DNA from 4 places in the Ensifer sp. ENS07 genome. Region 2 is predicted to be linked to each of the others. Evidence: riboswitches for the same ligand, from Rfam matches in the RefSeq annotation. Region 2 holds a riboswitch; each other region holds the start of a gene.
What was found. Region 2 has a riboswitch for cobalamin ahead of IB277_RS11650 (CbtB-domain containing protein). Riboswitches for the same ligand answer to the same signal wherever they lie in the genome.

Region 1 (4,857 bases), 740 kb from region 2:
ATGGATTCTTGCTCTATATCATGTTTTGCCGCCGCCTATAGTCGTGTTCATCAGGATGTTCCAGAGGAGGAAACGCGATGAAGACCGACAACAAAGCGCGCCAGCGGATCGACCGCGTCTGGCTCACCGAAGAGGCTTGCGATCTCGAATCGTTCCGGGCGGAAGTCGAACGCCAAACCAGCCTGTCCGACTACCCCCATGCTTCCGGCTGCGAAAAGAATATCCTGATCTATGACAGCGCCGCGCTGATTGCGGCGTGCGGCGATGCCGAGGCGCGGCGTTCTGTTCTGGCGGAGATCTGCGAGGTACTGGCGACCGGGCCTGGCGTGGCGGTTTTCAAGCGCGCCTTTGCCGATACGACAGCAATCGACGTCGCAAGCGGGGTCTTTGACGCTATCATCGAAGAGCAACATCGCAGCAACAGCGGCGGCGGCGATCACTTCGCCAAACCCGGCGCCAATGACCGCATCTGGAACTCGCTGGAAAAGCACTGCCTGAACGCGCCGGAGAATTTCGCCTCCTATTACGGCAATGCCGTCATAGCGCTCGTCAGCGAGGCTTGGCTCGGGCCGAACTACCAGATGACGGCGCAGGTCAATCGCGTCAATCCTGGCGGTGCGGCGCAATCGGCGCACCGGGATTATCACCTCGGCTTCCAGACCGCGGCCGTGATCGAGCAGTATCCGGCGCATGTGCACAAGCTTTCACCGGTGCTGACGCTGCAGGGGGCGGTTGCCCATTGCGACATGCCGCTCGAAAGCGGACCGACGCTGTTCTTGCCCTATAGCCAAACCTATGTGCCGGGCTATCTGGCGCTCAACCGGCCGGAATTCCGCGCCTATTTCGACGCACACCACGTGCAGCTTCCCCTTGAAAAGGGCGACGTTGTCTTCTTCAACCCGGCGCTCTTCCATGCCGCCGGCACCAACCACTCCCGGGATATCCGCCGCGTGGCCAACCTGCTGCAGGTGTCTTCGGCCTTCGGTCGCGCAATGGAAACCGTTGACCGACTGACCATGAGCGCGACGCTCTATCCGGCCTTGCGGGCCTTGCTGGCGGGCGGGACGCTGACGCAGGCGGAAGCGGCCAACGCGATCTCCTCCTGTGCCGAGGGCTATTCGTTCCCCACCAATCTCGACCGGGATCCGCCACTCGGCGGGTTGGCGCCGAAGACGCAGGCGCAGTTGATGCGCGAGGCTCTCACTGCGGGGACGGGCGAACAAGAGTTTCTCTCGGTGCTGGAGGCGCAGGCGAAGCGCAAGCTGAGCTGACGAGCGAGTTACAATTTGACAGGCTCCCGGTGTGTTTCAGCCGGGAGCCGCAGCCGTTTCAAACGATCATTTCCGAGGGAGGAATTCGATGAGTGGACAATTGCAAGGCAAGATCGCCATCGTCACCGGTGGTACGCAGGGACTGGGCGCGACGATTGCTGGCCTTTTCGCCGAGCGCGGCGCTGAAGGCATCGTCATCTGCGGCCGCAACGCCGCCAAGGGGCGGGCGAAGGCCGAGCAGATCGGCAAGGCAAGCGGCGCGAAAGTCGTCTATGTCGAGGCCGATCTGGAAAAAGTAGAGGACGCCCGCAAGGTGGTCGCCGCTTGCGACGCGGAATTCGGACGGGTCGATGCGCTGGTCAACGCCGCAGCTATCACCGACCGTGGCACGATCCTCGACACCACGCCCGAACTCTTCGACCGCATGTTCGCGACCAATGTGCGCGCGCCGTTCTTCCTGATGCAGGAGGCGGTGAAGATCATGCGGCGGGAGAAGACCGAGGGCACGATCGTCAACATCGGCTCGATGTCGGCGATGGCCGGCCAGCCGTTCATTGCCGCCTATTGTTCGTCGAAAGGCGCGCTCGAAACGCTGACCAAAAACACGGCCTATGCGCTTCTTCGCAACCGCATTCGCGTCAACGGGCTGAATATCGGCTGGATGGCGTCCGAAGGCGAAGACCGCATCCAGCGCGAGTTTCATGGCGCGGCTGCCGATTGGCTCGAAAAGGTGGCGGCCGACCAGCCTTTCGGTCGGCTCGTCGATCCGGCTGAAGTGGCGCGGGCCTGCGCCTATCTGTCGTCGGCCGAGTCCGGGCTGATAACCGGATCGGTGATTTGCTTCGATCAGTCGGTCTGGGGCGCCTATGACGACTCGCCGCATCCGGTCGCTCCGCTTTGAGGCGGAGGCAAACGACTAAGCTCGACAGTAGCCGGCGGAAAGTGGCGCGCCATGTCTCGACCGGGTTGGCGCGCTTGTCTTTCTCAAACGGCTGTGCACTTAGTGCCGTCGTCAGGTGTCCGCGAAAGCGGGAGAATCGGGAATCCGGTGTCATTCCGGAACGTGCCCAACGCTGTGACGGGGACGATCGCCTCTAAGAGAGCCTTGAGTTGATTCAAGGTTTTGCCACTGGATCTTCAATCGATCTGGGAAGGCGAGGTGATCGGTTGAACCGAAGTCAGAAGACCGGCCTGGCGAGATAGACCGAACCCCGCGTGGACGGCGGGAGGTTTTCGCATTGTTGGGGATCGAACGATGCTGACTGAACCGAAGGGCGGCCTTGCGGCTGCCGGCGCCTTTTCGCTGCCAGAGCGGGAGGCCGTCTACCGTGCCATCGAGACACGTCGCGACGTGCGCGATGAATTCCTGCCCGCGCCATTGCCGGATGATCTGATCGGGCGCCTGCTGGCCGCTGCGCACAGCGCCCCGTCCGTGGGCTTCATGCAGCCGTGGAACTTCGTGCTGGTGCGGGCGGAAGAAACGCGTGAGCGCGTCTGGCAGGCGTTTCGCCGCGCCAATGACGAGGCCGCGCTGATGTTCGAGGCGGAACAACAGGCCAAGTACCGTGCGCTGAAGCTGGAAGGCATCCGCAAGGCGCCGCTCAGCATCTGTGTCACCTGCGACCGCACGCGCGGCGGTGCCGTCGTACTCGGGCGCACCCACAATCCGCAGATGGACGTCTATTCCACCGTCTGCGCCGTGCAAAACCTCTGGCTTGCGGCGCGGGCCGAAGGGGTGGGCGTCGGCTGGGTGAGCATTTTCCACGAGGCCGAGATCAAGGCGATTCTCGGCATCCCAGATCATATCGAGATCGTTGCCTGGCTCTGCCTCGGCTATGTCGATCGCCTCTATCAGCAGCCGGAACTCGCCGTGAAGGGCTGGCGCCAGCGCCTGCCGCTCGACGAGCTGGTTTTCGAAGACGGATGGGGACGCAGCAAGGAGAAGGCGTAAGGCCTCGTCCGATCAATTCTGGACCGGCTGATAGGCCGGTCCCTTCGGATGCTTGAGGTCGATGGCGGTTTCTTCCTGCGGCAGGTAGGTCGGGCCGACGACGCGAACCTTGTTCTTCGACGGATCGTAAGGCCGCTCTTCGGCCGGCGCCTTGGCGGTATTGCTCGCCGCTTCCGGCTTCTTGGTCTCGATGACGATGATCGACGACTGGTCGTCACCGATCTTCGTTCCGTTTGCCTTCGGTGTGGTCGAGGCGGTCTGGGGTATCTGGCAGCCGCACTGGCCGGGTTTTCCGACGGCGCGGGTGCGATAGGCAAAGGCGTTGGGCATTTCGGTATAGGGACGGCCGGTCACGGCCGAGACCATCTTGTCGCTCTCTTCCGTGTTGAGGTCGTGAAAATAGAGCTCGGTCTCAGCCCCCGGGCAGCGCGCCCGACAGGCCTGCTCGTCGCGCGGGAAATCGGCCGGCGTCGCATCCGAAGAAACCGGGAAAAAGGCGCCGTCGCAGGTGCGCACGCACATGGTTCTGAGCGTGCCGCTATAGTAGCGCTCCTGCGGCGCGTAGCCGTCTTCGCCTCGGCCGAGCATCGGGCCGTAGGCGTCTTCCGGCGGCAGGTCGGCAACGATGTTGCGGTGGCTTTCCGGCACGTCCGGTTCCACGCTTGCGAACTCCTCGCGGTCGCCATAGCAACCGTTGATCTCCAGCGCGGCGAGGATGCGTCGCCGGCTGTCGTCGCTGCCGCCGGCGACGATCTGCTCGCGCTCGGACTTCAGCATGCGCAGATTGTCTTCCATCTCGGCGATCAGGCTGTTGAGGCCGTAGCAAGTGTCGGGGTCGCCGCCGTCGAAGCCAATGGCGTTGCCGCCACTGCAACCCGCGCGGCGGCGGTCGTTCTTTGCTCGCCGCAGCTCGATATTCTGCCGCGAGATCGCGCTTGCGTAGTCGCGCGCATCGGCATTGCTGGCGACGTAGTCAGGCAGTTGCGCGAGCCGCGCGTTCAGTCGGTCGCAGGCCGTCGATGCCAGTGACGGACCGGCACCGATCAGAACCAGAGGCACAAGGGCCGCAGCGACGTGTTTCATGCGCGTGAACACGGGCGAAAGTCTCTTCCTGTTGCCAGGTCGGCGCCGACCTTCTGCGGGTGGCTGCCAGCGGCATTCCTGTTTCGCCTCCATCATAGAGCTTGTCGGTGATCGTGCAACGACAAGCGACGGTTTGCGTTAACAGCGCAGATCGACTGATGCGCTTAGGCGGCGCGGGCGGTTTCCAGCGACATCGGACGTTCGAGCACGGTACCTTCGATGGCAGCGACCGCCTTCATCCGCGTGAGCAGATCCGGCGTTACTTCCCAGGCGACGGCAACCGCGAAAACGGAGCCGATGCGATGCGGTTCGGCGATACGCTCGCCCGGGCATCCCATGCGCCGGAACATGCGCTCCAGGAACACATCCGTCACCGTGACGATGTGGCTGATGCCGGAAGCAAGGCCCAGCTCGCCGACGCCGCACATCAGTTCGGCGGCCGCGACCGTCACCTGGTTCGAGGCGCGGTCCTGCGAGATCTCGGGCTCGATGCAGAAGCGGCTGGATTCCCAGACCGAAGCGCTGCGGATTTCCGGATTATCGCCGAGCAGG
Region 2 (4,857 bases):
GGGCGCCAGCAGCGGCTTTTCGGCTATGTGAACCGCGGCGCACCCTACGGCCTTGATGACGGCACGCTGGTGCCCTGGGCGCCGCTTGCCTGCCTGCCGTTCGAGCCGGATGCGGCGCAGGCCTCCCTCGTGCATATGGCAGACAGTTATCCGGGACTTCTGAGCGAAGGGCGCTTTCCCGGCGGCTTCAACCCGAGCCTGGCCGCCGGCGCAGGCCCGGAGGGCTGGATCGATGCGCGGGTCGTCGGTCTTGACCAGGGCCTCGTTGTCATGATGATCGAGAACTGGCAAAGCGGCCTTAGCTGGGCACTGATGCGCAGCATGCCGGCGATCCGCCTCGGCCTTGAACGGGCGGGCTTCGACGGTGGCTGGCTGCAGGAGGGGGAAGGCGCGTGTGGTAATCCGCCCGCATCCTGCGCCAGAGGATGAGAATGGACGACGGAGACGGCATGCGCTTGAACGACCACCGGCCGACAGCGGAGACCGCGGCGTTTGCGCCGCAGGCGCTGGCCGTCGCCGACCATCTGCGTACCCAGTTTCCCGAGGCTGCCGTCTCGCTCGGGCCGGCGGCCAGTGATTTCAGCGCGCCGGGCGACTTCTGGGCTGCGGGCAGCGCTGGCCTCGAGGCGGGGCTCGCCTATCAGGATTTCTTTGGGGTCGGCATGACCGACCGGATCCGGGCGGCGCATCTGATCGCCTTCTATAGCCGCCAGCTGAGCGTGGTCCTTGGCGCGTTCCATCTCGGCGCCGGGTTGCAGGCGGAGGTGGCCGGCATTCGTTTCGAGGATTGGACGCGGCTTCACCGTGGCGTCGAAATCGCGGGCAAGCGCTATCATTTTCGCCTGCATCCGCCGGCCACGGAGCGCCAGGGTGGCGAAGGCGTCAGCGCATTCGAACAGGGCTTCATCGCCCATCTGGCACCCGTCGTTGCGGTTCTGAAAGCGCGAGCAGGGCTGTCGAGCGGGGCGCAATGGCGGCTCGCGGCCGATGCCCTGGCCGGCGCGTTCCTGGAAATCGGCCGCGCGATCGGCGACGAGGCGCGCGGCATGGCCGAGGCGCTGGCGATCGTCAAACGACCGGGTTCGCGGCTCTACTCAGAGGAGCTCTGCTACGAGCAGATCGCGGCTCTCGATCCGGCAAGCGGCGCTGAGCTGTCGCGCCAGTATCGGATCCGTTGCGGCTGCTGTCTCTACTTCAAGACGGAAGGGGGCAGTTTCTGCGACACTTGCGTGCTGCTGGAGCCGGAAGATCGCCGCGCGCGGCTGGCGGCGCATCTCATGCAAAACGGCGGGACCTGAACCCCGCCGTCGCTTTGCTGACGATCTGTGATCAGTGATCACTGTGCCTTGACGAAGCGCTCGTTGATGAAGCCGGAGACGACGCCGAGCACGATCCAGAAGGCAAGCGTGGTGGCGAGTGCGGCAACCGCAAACTCGGCGCCGAGCACGGCCGGAACGTTGCTGGTGATATCGAGCGGCTGCGGCGCACCGTAGACATGGGGTGCTGCGATCAGCACCAGGCCTGCGACCTTGGAGACGATCTCCTCGCGCAGGACGACGAGATAGAGGCCGACGGCGGAGAGCGCCACGGTCACCAGCCACCAGGTCTGGCGGTCGCCGAGTTCGGCTGCCGGAAATCCCGGCAGTTCCGGCGGCAGACCGATCGCCGGCAGCATGTGCACGGCAAGCCAGCCGCAGGCGCCCCACAGCGCGCCGTTCCTGAGCGTGATCGGGTAGCCGATCACCAGGCTGACGCCGGCGAGCAGCAGGCCGAAGCCGGAACCTGTGACGAGGTTCGCCATCAGCGTGCCGGAGAAGCGGCTCATGCCGAACATGATGCCGCCTTCCTCATGCTCGCCCTCATGGGCATAGGCCGGGGTGATCGGCGACAAAGCGTCGAGGAAAGCGCCGAACGGCGACACGGCTTTGAGCGACGAATGCTGGTCGTGGTTTTCTGCGGCCGGCTGTGCCGCACCCGGCTGGGCGGCGGGCTGTTCGGTAGCGGCCGGTGCCTCGCCTTCGAATTCTTCTGCATGCAGGATCAGCGGTGTGACGCGCAGTTCCTGGGCGCCGGTCATGAAGACACCGGCAATCAATCCAGCCACGATCGCGGCCAGAAGCGTTCTGACAATCATCTTGAAATCCCTCGATAACGACAAAAGCCACGCCCTATGGCGTGGTCCTCGAGCCTTCCCATTTTCCCTATGCTGCGGATGGCCTTCGCGCGCCGGAAAAACCGGGATGCACGCAGGCCTCCATCCGGCTCGGGCCGGATGCGTTCAGGTCCGCAGATTGTTCGATGCGGAACGTTGTTCACGTTCCGGCGCATCGGTCAGTGGCAGGGGAAGCCGTAGGAGTGGCGGGTGTCGTGCGCCGTGTCGTGCAGCACTGCCGAGTTGGCAAGGCCGGCGCCAAAGACGAGGAATGCGCCGATGAAGAGCGCGATGACGCCAGCGGTCAGACGATCGCTGAGGGAGAGCGGGGTGCTCGAAATGGTAGACGTAGCCATGACAACCTCCGTGATGGCATCGGGAAATTCCCGGTTGGGCCCTATGCCCGTATCGAGTGGCAGGTTTCCTGGCTCACGGCGTTGGGCTCGATGCCCTCGATCTGCCTCGCCTTCCCAGCTCGGCCGCCCTCTCGCGGTCTTGCCAGTGGCTTCTTCCGGATCGCTCCGGAACGGTGGATCGACGTCGCTCTACAGTCGCGGGGTCGGCCGTGATTTGAATGCCCAGCTTGGGTCCATCCGTCACATTCCCGTTTACTCCCGAAACACGTTCGCGTCCCGGGAACCAATCGATCCCAGATGATTAGGATTGTGTCATGGAGTTGTCAATTGAGTGCGCGCCGCCGCGCGGTCCATCCGCGACAAAATCCTTGACGGTCATGCGTTTGTAGGCTTCGACGATCTGGTCACCCTCGGCCCGGTCGACCGAGACTGCAAGTCGCATGGTGCAGTCGCCGAGATGCATGATCAGGAAGGCGGCGCTGTCGATCTCTTCGCGCGGCGTCTCCGGCACAAGGCGGGCCCAGACATCGGCAAGCAGCTTTCCGCCGGCGCGGCTTTGCGCAAGATCGATCTCGCGCAGCGCCTTGTCGGCTTGCATCGCCGACCAGATGTCGCGCATGACCGGCTCGGCGAGGAACATGTCGTAGTAGATGTCGAACAGCAGCGAGAAGGCGTCGCGCAGTTCGGCTATCGACGTGACCTTGGCCAGTTCGGCCGCGATGCACTCGTTGCAGACCGCATTGTAGCGCTCGGCCAGCGTGCGCACGATTGCCGCCTTGTCGGGGAAGTACTGATACAGCGATCCGATCGAAATCCCAGCCTTTTCAGCGACTTCGCTCATGCGCATGGCGTCGCTGCCCTTCTCCTGGATGAGCGCCGTCGCGCAGGCAAGGATCTGCTCGACGCGCTCGCGGCTGCGCTTCTGGCTCGGCGTCCGGCGCAGCGCACGCTCGTCGTCGGCGGGAAGCGTGGCGGGACTTGCATCTGGAATCATGAGTAATGCTCACATTTTGACTTGACTCCTAAAATACGAGGATTTATCACATTTGCAAATGTGAGAGATGCTCATGTTTGTTGATGGAACCTCAGGAGGAAACGATGTCTCGGAAAGTCACACTGGTTTTGGGCGGTACCGGCAAGACGGGGCGGCGGGTGGCCGATCGCCTTCGGGAGCGGGGCATAGCGGTCCGCATCGGCGCCCGTTCGGCGTCGCCTTCCTTCGATTGGACGGATGAGGCGACCTGGACGCCCGCCCTTGAAAATGTCGATCGCATCTATGTCTGCTACCAGCCCGATCTGGCGGTGCCGGGCGCCGTCGACGTCATCGACCGGTTCTCGAGCCTTGCCGTTCGCTCCGGCATCAAGCGGCTGGTGCTCCTGTCGGGCCGCGGCGAGGACGAGGCGGAAGCCTCCGAGCGTGCGCTGCAGGCCTCCGGCGCCGACTGGACGGTCATCCGGGGCAGCTGGTTCTTCGAGAACTTCGACGAAGGCTTCCTGGCCGACGGCGTGGTGAGTGGTTCGGTCTTCCTGCCGGTGGACGAGGTCACCGAGCCCTTCGTCAGTTGCGACGACATTGCCGACGTGGCGGTTGAGGCCCTTCTGGACGATGCGCATATCGGCAAGGTCTATGCCTTGACCGGCCCGCGCCTGATGACCTTTGCCCAGGCCGTCGCCGAGATCGCCGCGGCCGCCAACCGTCGGATCTCTTATCAGGCCATTCCGGTTTCCGACTTCGCAGCGCATCTCAAGGCGGACGGCGTGCCGGATGACTATGTCGAACTCATCCGCTATCTCTTCACCTCGGTGCTCGACGGGCGCAATTCCAGCATGACGTCCGATGTCGAGCGCGTGCTTGGGCGGCGTCCGCGCGACTTTGCCGATTACGCCCGGGAAACCGCAGCAACTGGTGTTTGGAGTCTTGCCGCATGATCCCGCTGATCCCCGCTCTGGCGTTTGCCGCCGCGATCGGTTCCGGCCTGATGGCCGGGCTTTTCTTCATCTTCTCGGTCTGCATCATGCAGGCCCTGTCGCGGCTGCCGCCGGAGCAGGGGATCGCCGCGATGAACGCCATCAATGTCGTGATCCAGAACCCGATCTTCCTCAGCGCCTTCATGGGCACGGCGCTGCTCGCCCTGGCGCTCGTCGTCGTCGCCTTCATCTCGGGCGGCGAGGGCAGGTGGTGGCTTGCCGCCGGTGGCATTGCCTATGTCGTTGGCGTACTGCTGGTGACCATTGTCTTCAACGTGCCGATGAATGACGCGCTCGCCGCGGCAGCCCCCGGTCAGGCGGCGACCGATCTCTGGCATGAGCGCTATCTGACCGATTGGGTCTGGTGGAACCACGTGCGCA
Region 3 (4,857 bases), 500 kb from region 2:
CCTTGTCCTCGACCTCGAGCAGCTTGTTGTCGAGGTTTTCGACGAGCAGCGAACGCCGGCCCGAAAAGGCGACGACGTCGCCCGGCTGCAGCACGGTGTTGCCATCGGCCTCGATGATCTGGTCGCCGCGCCGCAGGCGCTCGACGAAGACGCGGATCCCGGGAAGGATGTCCTTGACCGGTTTTCCGGTGAGCCCGCTTGCCGCGTCGACGCGATAGGCGCGGAGGCCGAAGTCGTGATAGGCGCGGGTAATGCCGGGCTCGCTACTTTCGCTGCCACCGCCGAGCTTGGCCTCGTATTCGCGGCAGGCCGCCGGAAGGTCGATGCCGAGAAGCTTGGGACCGAGCTGGGCGAGGATGATCGCCGAGCCGATCGTGCCCCAGATATAGGTCACCGCATAGGCGATCGGGATCTGGTCGGCAAAGGTCTTGGCCTGCTCCGGCGTCAGCCCGAGCGAATTGATCTGGTCGGTCGCAACCCCGATTGCAGCCGAGATCGTCTGCGAGCCGGCATACATGCCGGCGCCATAGCCGAGCGGCAGCCCGGCAATCAGCGCGCAGAGATAGGGAACGACGAGGCACAGCACCAGCACGGAGAGCGCAAAGGCGATCTGTTTCGGTCCATCGGTGCTCAAGCCCCGCACGAATTGCGGCCCGACGCCGTAGCCGACGGCGAAGAGGAAAATCAAAAACAGGGTGGATTTCAGGTCGCCGGAAACCTGGATACCCAGCTGTCCGATGAGAACGCCCGCAAGCAGCGTGGCGGTGACATTTCCAAGGTTGAACCCCGCGACCTTGATCGGACCGATGAGGAAGCCGATGCCGAGGGCGAGGAAGACGGCGACAGGCGGATAGGTCCGAAGCGTGTCGACGAAGAAATCAATGGGATTCACTGATGCTATTCCCTTCAGAAAGTTGAGTTGCCGTCACTTCATTTCGGGATCTGCGCGGCTAAGTTGAGCTTGTTTCCGAGGCTTGTCGATGCCCAATCTTAATCCCGGCAATTGTCGCTTCGGTCGTCGAAATTCTCAACGGGCATAGGGTTACGTGAGCGTAACGTATGTTACATTTCAGCGTTTTTACTTGGGGTTGGGGATCGAGGCCGCCGCGATGTGTCGGTCGCATTCGATCGCAAGACCGCGGCACTGGCCCGGATCGCGATGGCACTTCAACTCTGGTGTTGTAATTCGTAACGTTATCTCCCAACGTGAGGCATGAGGCGTTTTCTCTTGGTTATGCTTGGAAAAGTTGCTGGGCACGGAACGGCGCGTCTTGCTGCTTGCGATAGGGGCGGCAGAACTTCGAGGGCTTGAGAAAAAAGCGGTGTCGTCTCCGCAAGGCGGCCGGTTCGTAAGGTGACGAGGAGGGGAAGCAATGATGGACGAGGTTATCCGAAGGCTCGGCGCACTTGGCGTTCAGCTCCCGACGCCGCCGAGGCCGCTCGGCGCCTACCGCGCGGTGATCGAGGCGGGTGAGATGCTTCATGTTTCGATGCAGGGGCCATTGCTGGACGGGCGCTTCGTGCATACGGGGCTGCTCGGGCGCGATGTGACCATCGACGAGGGGCGCAAGGCCGCAGAGTTGGCAGTGCTCAACGCGCTGGCGCAGATCCATGAGCATCTCGGCCGTTTCGAGCGTATTCGCCAGATCGTCCGGCTGGAGGGATATGTCGCCTGCACTGAGGATTTCCTGGAGCACCCGAAGGTACTCGACGGTGCTTCCGAGCTTCTGGCGGCCGCCTTTGGCGAAAGGGCCGGCCATGTTCGCTCCGTCTGCGGCGTGCGCAACCTGCCGGGCAACGCCTCTGTCGCGGTGACGCTGACGGCCGAACTCTTGCCGCCGGAGTTCTGAGGCAGCACGGCACGTCTTTTAGCGTGGTCGCTATCGCGGGCGTCGGATTGTGTCCGGCGCCCAATTTTCGACTTGCGCTACGTAATGTTATTTTATAACAAACCTCGCATGACGAAACGCCGCATGTTGATAGATCCCTCCCGCCTGTGTCGTGCGGTTGTCTCATCCGCCGATTCATGCGAGGAAGGCGTTGATGGTGCTGCGTCCGCGACAATGCGGAAGCGGCTGAAAAGGGAACACGGAACGGACGACCCTGATGGGGCCGAGACCGTGGCTGCCCCCGCAACTGTGAGCGGAAAGCGCATTCACACCATGTCACTGGTCGAAGACCGGGAAGACGTGGATGCGCCACGACCCGCGAGCCAGGAGACCTGCCATCGAACCGATCAACCACAACGGACGGGGTGTTCCGATGGAAAAGAACTGGCTTTCATACGACGGTTTTCCGTCCTCTTGCCGTTTCGCCATCTCTTGCCGTCAGTCCGGCGGAGGGCAGGAATGGCTGAGCCGAATTTCCGACAGCACAAGATAACGGTCTGCACCGATTGCCGCTTCACCGGCGGCCCATGCGTGCCCGGTGCCGAGCTGATCAAGCGGCTCAACCTGAGCATCGCAGCGCTCGGCGCACCGCTCGATCGCGACTTCTCGATCGCCGGCACGGTCTGCATGGCGGCCTGCACGCGGCCCTGCACCATCGCCTTCCAGGCGACGGGGAAGGCGACCTATCTCTTCGGCGACGTCTCGCCGGAAGAGGACATCGACGATCTCGTGCGCTTTGCCACAACCTATGCCGAGCGTGGCGATGGCATGACGCGGGCGGCGGAACGGCCGCGCGGGCTGAAAGGCAAGACGCTTGCCCGCATTCCCGCGGCGATGCTCGTCTCCGAAGATCTCGGCGGGCACTTCCAATGAGGTCGCGCAGAGGAACGAACCCATGAGCTGCAACGCAACGGGTGCAGCCCTCACGGTCGAGGGCCTTCGCTGGGGGCCGCGTTCGGGCCTGACGCTGGTCAACGACATCGGCTTTGCGATCGCGGCCGGCAGCCGGCTTGCGATCCTCGGGCCGAATGGCGCCGGCAAGACCTCGCTTCTGCGCTGCCTCTACCGGGCGGTGCAGCCGAATGCCGGCCGTGTTTCGGTCGATGGCGTCGATCTCTGGTCGATCTCGGCGCGCGAGGCGGCAAGGACAATCGCCGTCGTCTTGCAGGAGATGCCCGGCGATTTTCCCTTCAGCGTGCGCGACGTCGTGATGATGGGACGCATTCCGCGGCGGGAGGGCTTGAGCGGCTGGAACGATTTCGACCGCGAGCGGGTGCAGCATGCGCTCGCGCATCTCGATCTCGCCCATCTTGCCGGCCGCCAGTTCGCCACACTTTCGGGCGGTGAGAAGCAGCGGGTGCTGATCGCCCGCGCGCTGGCACAGGAACCGCGCATCATCATCCTCGACGAGCCGACGAACCATCTCGACATCCGCCACCAGCTCGAAATCCTCGAGCTCTTGCAGACGCTGAAGCTGACGATCGTCTCGACGCTGCACGACATCAATCTCGCCGCCGAGTTTGCGACAGATGTCGCGATCTTGACCGCCGGGCGGCTGACGGCCTTCGGCCCGCCCGAAGAGGTGCTCAGCCCCGGCGAGCTTTCGGCCGCCTTCGGCGTCACCGCCACCGTTCACAATGCCGCTGCCGGCGGCGCCCGCTTTTCCTTTTCACTTCCTCGACAGGGATCGATTTCATGAAGATCAATATTGCCCCATTTTCCCTTCTTTTCGTGCTTGCCGCCGCCACGCCGGCGCTCGCCTATCCGGTCACCGTCAAGAGCTGCAACCGCGAGGTGACCTTCGACGCGGCGCCGAAGCGGGCGATCGCCAACGACGTCAACCTGGTGGAGATGATGCTGGCGCTGAGGCTCCAGGACCGCATGGTCGGCTATACCGGCGTTTCCGGCTGGAAGACGCTGGACGAGAAGCTGCGCGAAGGCGTCAAGGAACTGCCGGAGCTTTCGGAGAAATATCCGACCAAGGAAGTGCTGCTCAACGCCGATGCCGATTTCCTCTTTGCCGGCTGGAACTACGGCATGAAGGTCGGCGGCGAGGTCACGCCCGAGACATTGGCGCCCTTCAAGATCGGCGTCTACGAGCTGACCGAATCCTGCATCCACGTGATGGCCAAGCAGAAGCCTGATATGAACGACATGTTCGTCGATCTTCTCAATCTCGGCCGCATCTTCGGCGTCGAGGATCGCGCCGAGACGCTGGTTGACGGCTATCGCCGCCAGCTTGCCGAGATCACCAAGGCGAACGCCGGCAAGGCTAACCCGACGCGGGTCTTCGTCTATGATTCCGGCGAAGAGAAGCCGTTTACTTCCGGCCGCTTCGGCATTCCGACGGCGATGATCGAGGCCGCCGGCGGCGCCAACATCATGGACGACGTGGAAAAGAGCTGGGTGGAAATCTCCTGGGAACCGGTGATCGAGCGCAACCCGGAAGTGGTGGTCATCGTCAACTACGGCGAGGTGAAGGCCGAGGACAAGATCGCCTTCATGAAGAACAATGCAGCCTTCAAGAATGTCGATGCCGTCAAGAACGATCGCTTCGTCGTGCTCGATTATGTCGAAGCGACGCCAGGCCCGCGCAACATCGACGCCATTGCCAGGCTTGCCAAGGCCTTTCAGGGCGAGGGCCTGTAAGCGATGCTGGCTGAGGATGCGTCGCCTGGTCCCGTCGCCGTTTCACGCCTAGCGCCGGCACGGGCGCTGAAGGCGGGTGCCGGTCTCATGACGGCGCTTTTGCTGCTGGCCTTGACCGTCACGGCCGGCGTATCGCTCGGCTCGGCGCCGATCCCGGTTGCGACCGTCTGGTCGATCATCGCCAGCAAGATTTCTCCGGGCAGCGTCGAGGCTTTCTGGTCGGCGGGGCGCGAGAGCATCGTCTGGGACGTGCGCCTGCCGCGCGTCATGCTGGCGGGCCTCGTCGGCGCCGGGCTGGGGCTGACTGGCGCCGTGCTGC
Region 4 (4,857 bases), on a different contig from region 2:
GCCGCCATAGGACTTGGTGATACCCTCTAGCGAAAGCACGCTCATTGCGCCGCCTCCACACGGACCGTCTTCTTGGCCGCCAGCGGGTAGACCTCTTCGACGATCGGATCGAGCAGGTGGCTGGTCAGTCCCGGCACCGCGATGATCTCGCTTTTGACGTTGACGTCGCTAAACTCGTGTACGACGGCGCCGACCAGCCGCTCGCCCGGCATCGGCCGTTCCAGCGTATCAATGATGAAGGAGGTCGGCGGCGCCCAGACGAGAGACGTCCCGGCGTGCTTGCCCGACCAGGCCCAGTGCAGGTGGCCGCTTGCATGGAGCGCCACCTCGGCTTCGGCGAAAAGATCAAACAGGCGTTGGCGCTGGCGCGGACGGATGCCCCAGTAGCCGGTGTCGCCTTCCTGCGGATCGTCAACGAAAAGCGGCTTGTGGGCAAAGACGGCCACCCGGCGGCCGTCGCGGCTGAGCAACTGTTCCTCCAGCCAGGCAAACTGCCTGTCTTCTTCTTCGTCCTCGAAGCCGATCAGCAGGCTGTTGAGGCCGAGCAGCCGCCAGTCGCCATGGTCGCGGCCCCAGTAGTCCGGACCGGCGAGCCGGCGCCAGCGGGCAAGCCGAACTGGATCCACCGGCTGGTGCGAACCCGGCAGATGGCCGACATCGTGATTGCCGGGAACGATCAGCACCGGCATCGAGAGCTGGCCGATCAGATCGAGCGAGAAGGTGATGTCGTCCTCGTGGTCGGCACCATCGATGGTGACGTCGCCGGTGTGGATGACGAGATCGGGTTTTACCGCCTCGATCCAGGCGCGAACCGGTTCCCAATTGCCATTGAAGTGGCTTTTGGCGGGGCTGAGATGGGTGTCGCTGATCTGGACGATTTTCATGGAAACGGGCCTCCGACGATGGCGTGCGGTATCCGCGTCGGAGGGCTGATACTTCCCTTCTCTGCGGTTGGCCGCAGTCTTTAGGGAGCCGCCATGTCAGTTTGGTAACAGCCGTTCTCAGCTGATTTTCAGTTTCTCCATGAAAGCGTCATCTTCAGAAGACCGACGGGCCGAGTAGGCCCCGTTGTGTCTCTACATTGCGCCGCGGTAGGTCCGACGCGACGCCGGACAGGATTGCTCCATCACGGTCGAAAGCATGGCGTTCGACGCATCGGCCTCGGCGACGACCCAGTTGCGAAAGGCCTGGATCTTCTTCTGCCGCCTGGTGCTTTGCGGATAGACGAGCCAATAGGCGCGGCCGTCGCGCACCACATGCTCGAACGGCCGGATGAGCCTGCCGCTCTTCAGTTCATCCATCAGGAAGGTCGAGACGGCAATCGCAATGCCGTGATCCGCAAGGATTGTGGCGACATCCATCGCCTGCACGTCGAAGATCAATTCGGTGCCATTGCTTGCCGGCGGCTCGACGCCGGTTTCGATCATCCACCGCCGCCACCAGCTGGCGTTGCCGAAACGCCGGACTCTCAGAACGTCCGCGGGCTCCTTGAGCTGGTGCTTTTCCAGGAAGGATGGCGTGCAGACAGGCACGTAATCGAGCGGAAACAAGGGAAAGACATCGTTGCCCGGCCAGTCGCCGGCGCCGCTGCGCACCGCGAGATCGATGGCGTCACGTTTGAAATCGACCAACTCGGTCGACATGTGCACCCTGATGCTGATGTTGGGATGCGCGGTCTGAAACGACGCGAGGCGCTGACCGAGCCAGCTCGACACGACGGTTGGCAGCACCGAGATGTGCAGGTGATGCTCGGTCTTGTCGGCGATCTCCGAGAAGGCCGCCCCTAAGAGATCGATCGCTTCGGTCACCTTCGGCGCTAGCTGCCGCCCGGCGCCGGTCAATCGCACCTCGCGCGGAAGCCGGACGAACAGCGGCGCGCCGATGCGATCTTCCAACAGCCGGATCTGATAACTGACGGCCGCCTGCGTCATGCCGAGCTCTTCGGCGGCGCGGGTGAAACTCAGGTGCCTGGCGGCGGCCTCAAAGGCGCGCACCGCACTCATGGGAGGAATCTTGCTCATGGAACTGAGATAAGCATTCTTTATGCCAGCATGCGAGAAATCGCTTTGCGCGAAACGGCAAAAACCCTCACTTTTTTCGCGAACACACGCCCTTGAGAGAAGTGAGGATAGCAATGCTTAGCGCAGTGCGATCAACGATTTACCATGTCCTGAACTGGGCCGATAAGACCCTCAGCGCTCCGGTTGCCATCGACACGTTCAACGAGTTCCAACTCCGGGATATCGGCCTGACGCGAGATCAAGAGCATATCCGCGCGCGGGTCGGCGACGCGGCGCATCCGTGGCAGTGGCCGGAGGAGGTCGCTTCGACCAAACCGCAACCGTCCCGTGAGCGGAAAGCAATGGAAAGACCTCGTCCTGCCACCGTCTCGCCGCGGGCGGCGGCGGGAGAGAATAAAGACATAAGCATTTCTTTATGCGATTGACGAAAAGCTCGGGACAGGGCATTGTCGCCCCATCGTGGTTCTTCGCCCGCCTTTGGAGGGACGGAGCTAAGAGGGAATTCGGTGCGGCGCCAGACAAGCGCCCATGCCGGAGCTGCCCCCGCAACTGTAAGCGGAGAGCGGCCGTTCGAAGATGTCACTGAGGGAGACGCCTCGGGAAGACGGAACGGTCCGCGACGACCCGCAAGCCAGGAGACCTGCCGCGATGAACAACGTCCACGGGCGGGGTGTCCGATGAGGCGCGTTGAGGACGCGGGATCGCTCTCGCGCCGCGGCTGCGTCGCATTCAAGCCTTGCCCATAACCTTCGGGGTAAGGAAATGACCATCAAGACTGCCAATCTCGGTTTCCCGCGCATCGGCCGCCGTCGCGAATTGAAATTCGCGCTCGAACGCTATTGGGCCGGAAAGGCCAGCCGCGGCGAACTTCTCGATACCGGAGCCAAGCTCCGCGCTGAAAACTGGGCCGCGCAGAAAACGCGCGGCATCGACATCATCCCCTCCAACGACTTCTCCTTCTACGACCACGTGCTCGATACCGCCGTGCTTGTCGGCGCAATCCCGCCGGCCTATGGCTGGACGGGCGGCCCGGTCGATCTCGACACCTATTTTGCCATGGCGCGCGGCTCGGCCGGAACGCCCTGCGCCGCCGGCTGCACCCATTCGGGAAGCAGCAGCGGCACTCCCGCGCTCGAAATGACAAAGTGGTTCGACACCAACTATCACTACATGGTGCCCGAGTTCGACAGGGATCAGCGCTTCGAGCTCACCCACAATCGGCCGCTGGAAGCCTTCCAAGAAGCTCAAGCCCTCGGCTATCGCACACGCCCGGTGCTCATCGGCCCGGTGACACTGCTGAAGCTCGGCAAATCGAAGGGCGGCGACTTCGATCCGGTCGATCTGATCGAACGGCTCCTGCCCGTTTACGTGAGGGTCCTGGCGGAGCTTGCTGACGCCGGCGCCGATTGGGTTCAGATCGACGAGCCTTGCCTGGCGCTCGATCTCGCGGACAAGGATCGTCGCGCCCTCGACCTCGCCTATCGCACGTTCGACACCGACGTGCCCGGACTCAAGATCATGCTGGCGACCTATTTCGGCTCGATCGGCGACAACACGGCAACGGCGTTGGCGCTGCCGGTCGATGGACTGCATGTCGATCTCGTGCGCGCGCCGCAGCAGATCGACACGCTCATCCAATCGGCTCCGGCGGACCGGGTCCTATCGCTCGGGGTCATCGACGGCCGCAACATCTGGCGGACCGATCTAGCCAGCCTGTTCCGCCGGCTGCAGCCTCTGACTTCGGCCCACGGCCGCGACCGCATCGAGCTCGCACCTTCATGCTCACTCCTGCACGTGCCGATCGATCTCGAGCTGGAGCGTGCGCTTGATCCGGAACTTTCCTCCTGGCTCGCCTTCGGTACGCAGAAACTCGACGAACTCAGCCTGCTTGCCAGCGCCTTCGAGCCGGGGCTTGCCATTTCCGAGCACGTTTTCGCCGCCTCGATCGCGTCCGCCCAGGCGAGGCTCACCTCACTCAGGATCCATGATCCTCTGGTCGCCGGGCGCTTGAAAGCGCTGACGGATGCGGACAGCGAGCGGCAGTCCCCGTTCGCGGGCCGCCGGGCACTGCAGGCGAAGAAGCTGTCATTGCCGCTCTTCCCGACAACGACGATCGGATCCTTCCCACAGACATCGGAGGTTCGGCAGGCCCGTTCACTGCATGCGAAAGGCGAACTCAGCTATGTCGACTACACCGCCTATCTTCGCCGAGAGACCGAAGTGGCGGTGCGCTGGCAGGAAGAGGTCGGCATCGACGTACTCGTTCACGGCGAGTTCGAGCGCAACGACATGGTGCAGTATTTTGGCGAGCAGCTCTCGGGCTACGCCTTCACCCAGAGCGGCTGGGTGCAGAGCTACGGATCGCGCTGCGTGCGTCCGCCTGTTATCTTCGGCGACGTTTCGCGACCAAACCCGATGACGGTCGAGTGGGCGACCTTCGCGCAGTCGCTGACCGATCGCCCGGTCAAGGGCATGCTGACGGGTCCGGTCACCATGCTGCTGTGGTCCTTCGTTCGTGACGACCTGCCACGTTCCGTGGTGTGCCGGCAGATCGCGCTAGCACTGCGCGATGAAGTGTCGGATCTCGAGGCGGCCGGCATCGCCATCATCCAGATCGACGAACCGGCACTGCGCGAAGGCCTGCCGCTGCGAAATGCCGATCGCAAGGCCTATCTCGACTGGGCGGTGGAGTGCTTCCGTCTCAGTGCAGCCGGGGTGGGCGATGCGACCCAGATCCACACCCATATGTGCTACTCCGAGTTCAACGACATCATGGCCGCAATCGCGGCGATGGACGCCGACGTCATGTCGATCGAGACGTCGCGATCGAAGATGG

Region 1: another riboswitch for cobalamin. It lies ahead of bluB (5,6-dimethylbenzimidazole synthase); the one in region 2 lies ahead of IB277_RS11650 (CbtB-domain containing protein).
Region 3: another riboswitch for cobalamin. It lies ahead of IB277_RS09155 (DUF1636 domain-containing protein); the one in region 2 lies ahead of IB277_RS11650 (CbtB-domain containing protein).
Region 4: another riboswitch for cobalamin. It lies ahead of metE (5-methyltetrahydropteroyltriglutamate--homocysteine S-methyltransferase); the one in region 2 lies ahead of IB277_RS11650 (CbtB-domain containing protein).

What each region holds. Positions count from the first base shown of each region.
Region 1 is NZ_JACVBE010000002.1:187,045-191,901, reverse strand. It holds gene IB277_RS08000 (phytanoyl-CoA dioxygenase family protein) at 78-1,271, shown strand; gene IB277_RS07995 (SDR family oxidoreductase) at 1,360-2,172, shown strand; cobalamin riboswitch at 2,269-2,481, shown strand; gene bluB (5,6-dimethylbenzimidazole synthase) at 2,527-3,222, shown strand; gene IB277_RS07985 (DUF2865 domain-containing protein) at 3,235-4,305, opposite strand; gene IB277_RS07980 (acyl-homoserine-lactone synthase) at 4,470-4,857, opposite strand, start outside.
Region 2 is NZ_JACVBE010000002.1:927,037-931,893, reverse strand. It holds gene IB277_RS11665 (glucoamylase family protein) at 1-429, shown strand, start outside; gene IB277_RS11660 ((2Fe-2S)-binding protein) at 450-1,298, shown strand; gene IB277_RS11655 (CbtA family protein) at 1,337-2,134, opposite strand; gene IB277_RS11650 (CbtB-domain containing protein) at 2,332-2,508, opposite strand; cobalamin riboswitch at 2,549-2,811, opposite strand; gene IB277_RS11645 (TetR/AcrR family transcriptional regulator) at 2,810-3,502, opposite strand; gene IB277_RS11640 (NAD(P)H-binding protein) at 3,607-4,437, shown strand; gene IB277_RS11635 (DUF1772 domain-containing protein) at 4,434-4,857, shown strand, end outside.
Region 3 is NZ_JACVBE010000002.1:424,166-429,022, reverse strand. It holds gene aspT (aspartate-alanine antiporter) at 1-892, opposite strand, end outside; gene IB277_RS09160 (RidA family protein) at 1,374-1,850, shown strand; cobalamin riboswitch at 2,028-2,244, shown strand; gene IB277_RS09155 (DUF1636 domain-containing protein) at 2,349-2,762, shown strand; gene IB277_RS09150 (ABC transporter ATP-binding protein) at 2,785-3,588, shown strand; gene IB277_RS09145 (ABC transporter substrate-binding protein) at 3,585-4,538, shown strand; gene IB277_RS09140 (iron ABC transporter permease) at 4,626-4,857, shown strand, end outside.
Region 4 is NZ_JACVBE010000009.1:252,288-257,144, forward strand. It holds gene IB277_RS25090 (ABC transporter ATP-binding protein) at 1-45, opposite strand, end outside; gene IB277_RS25095 (metallophosphoesterase) at 42-884, opposite strand; gene IB277_RS25100 (LysR substrate-binding domain-containing protein) at 1,077-2,003, opposite strand; gene IB277_RS25105 (hypothetical protein) at 2,135-2,446, shown strand; cobalamin riboswitch at 2,465-2,684, shown strand; gene metE (5-methyltetrahydropteroyltriglutamate--homocysteine S-methyltransferase) at 2,784-4,857, shown strand, end outside.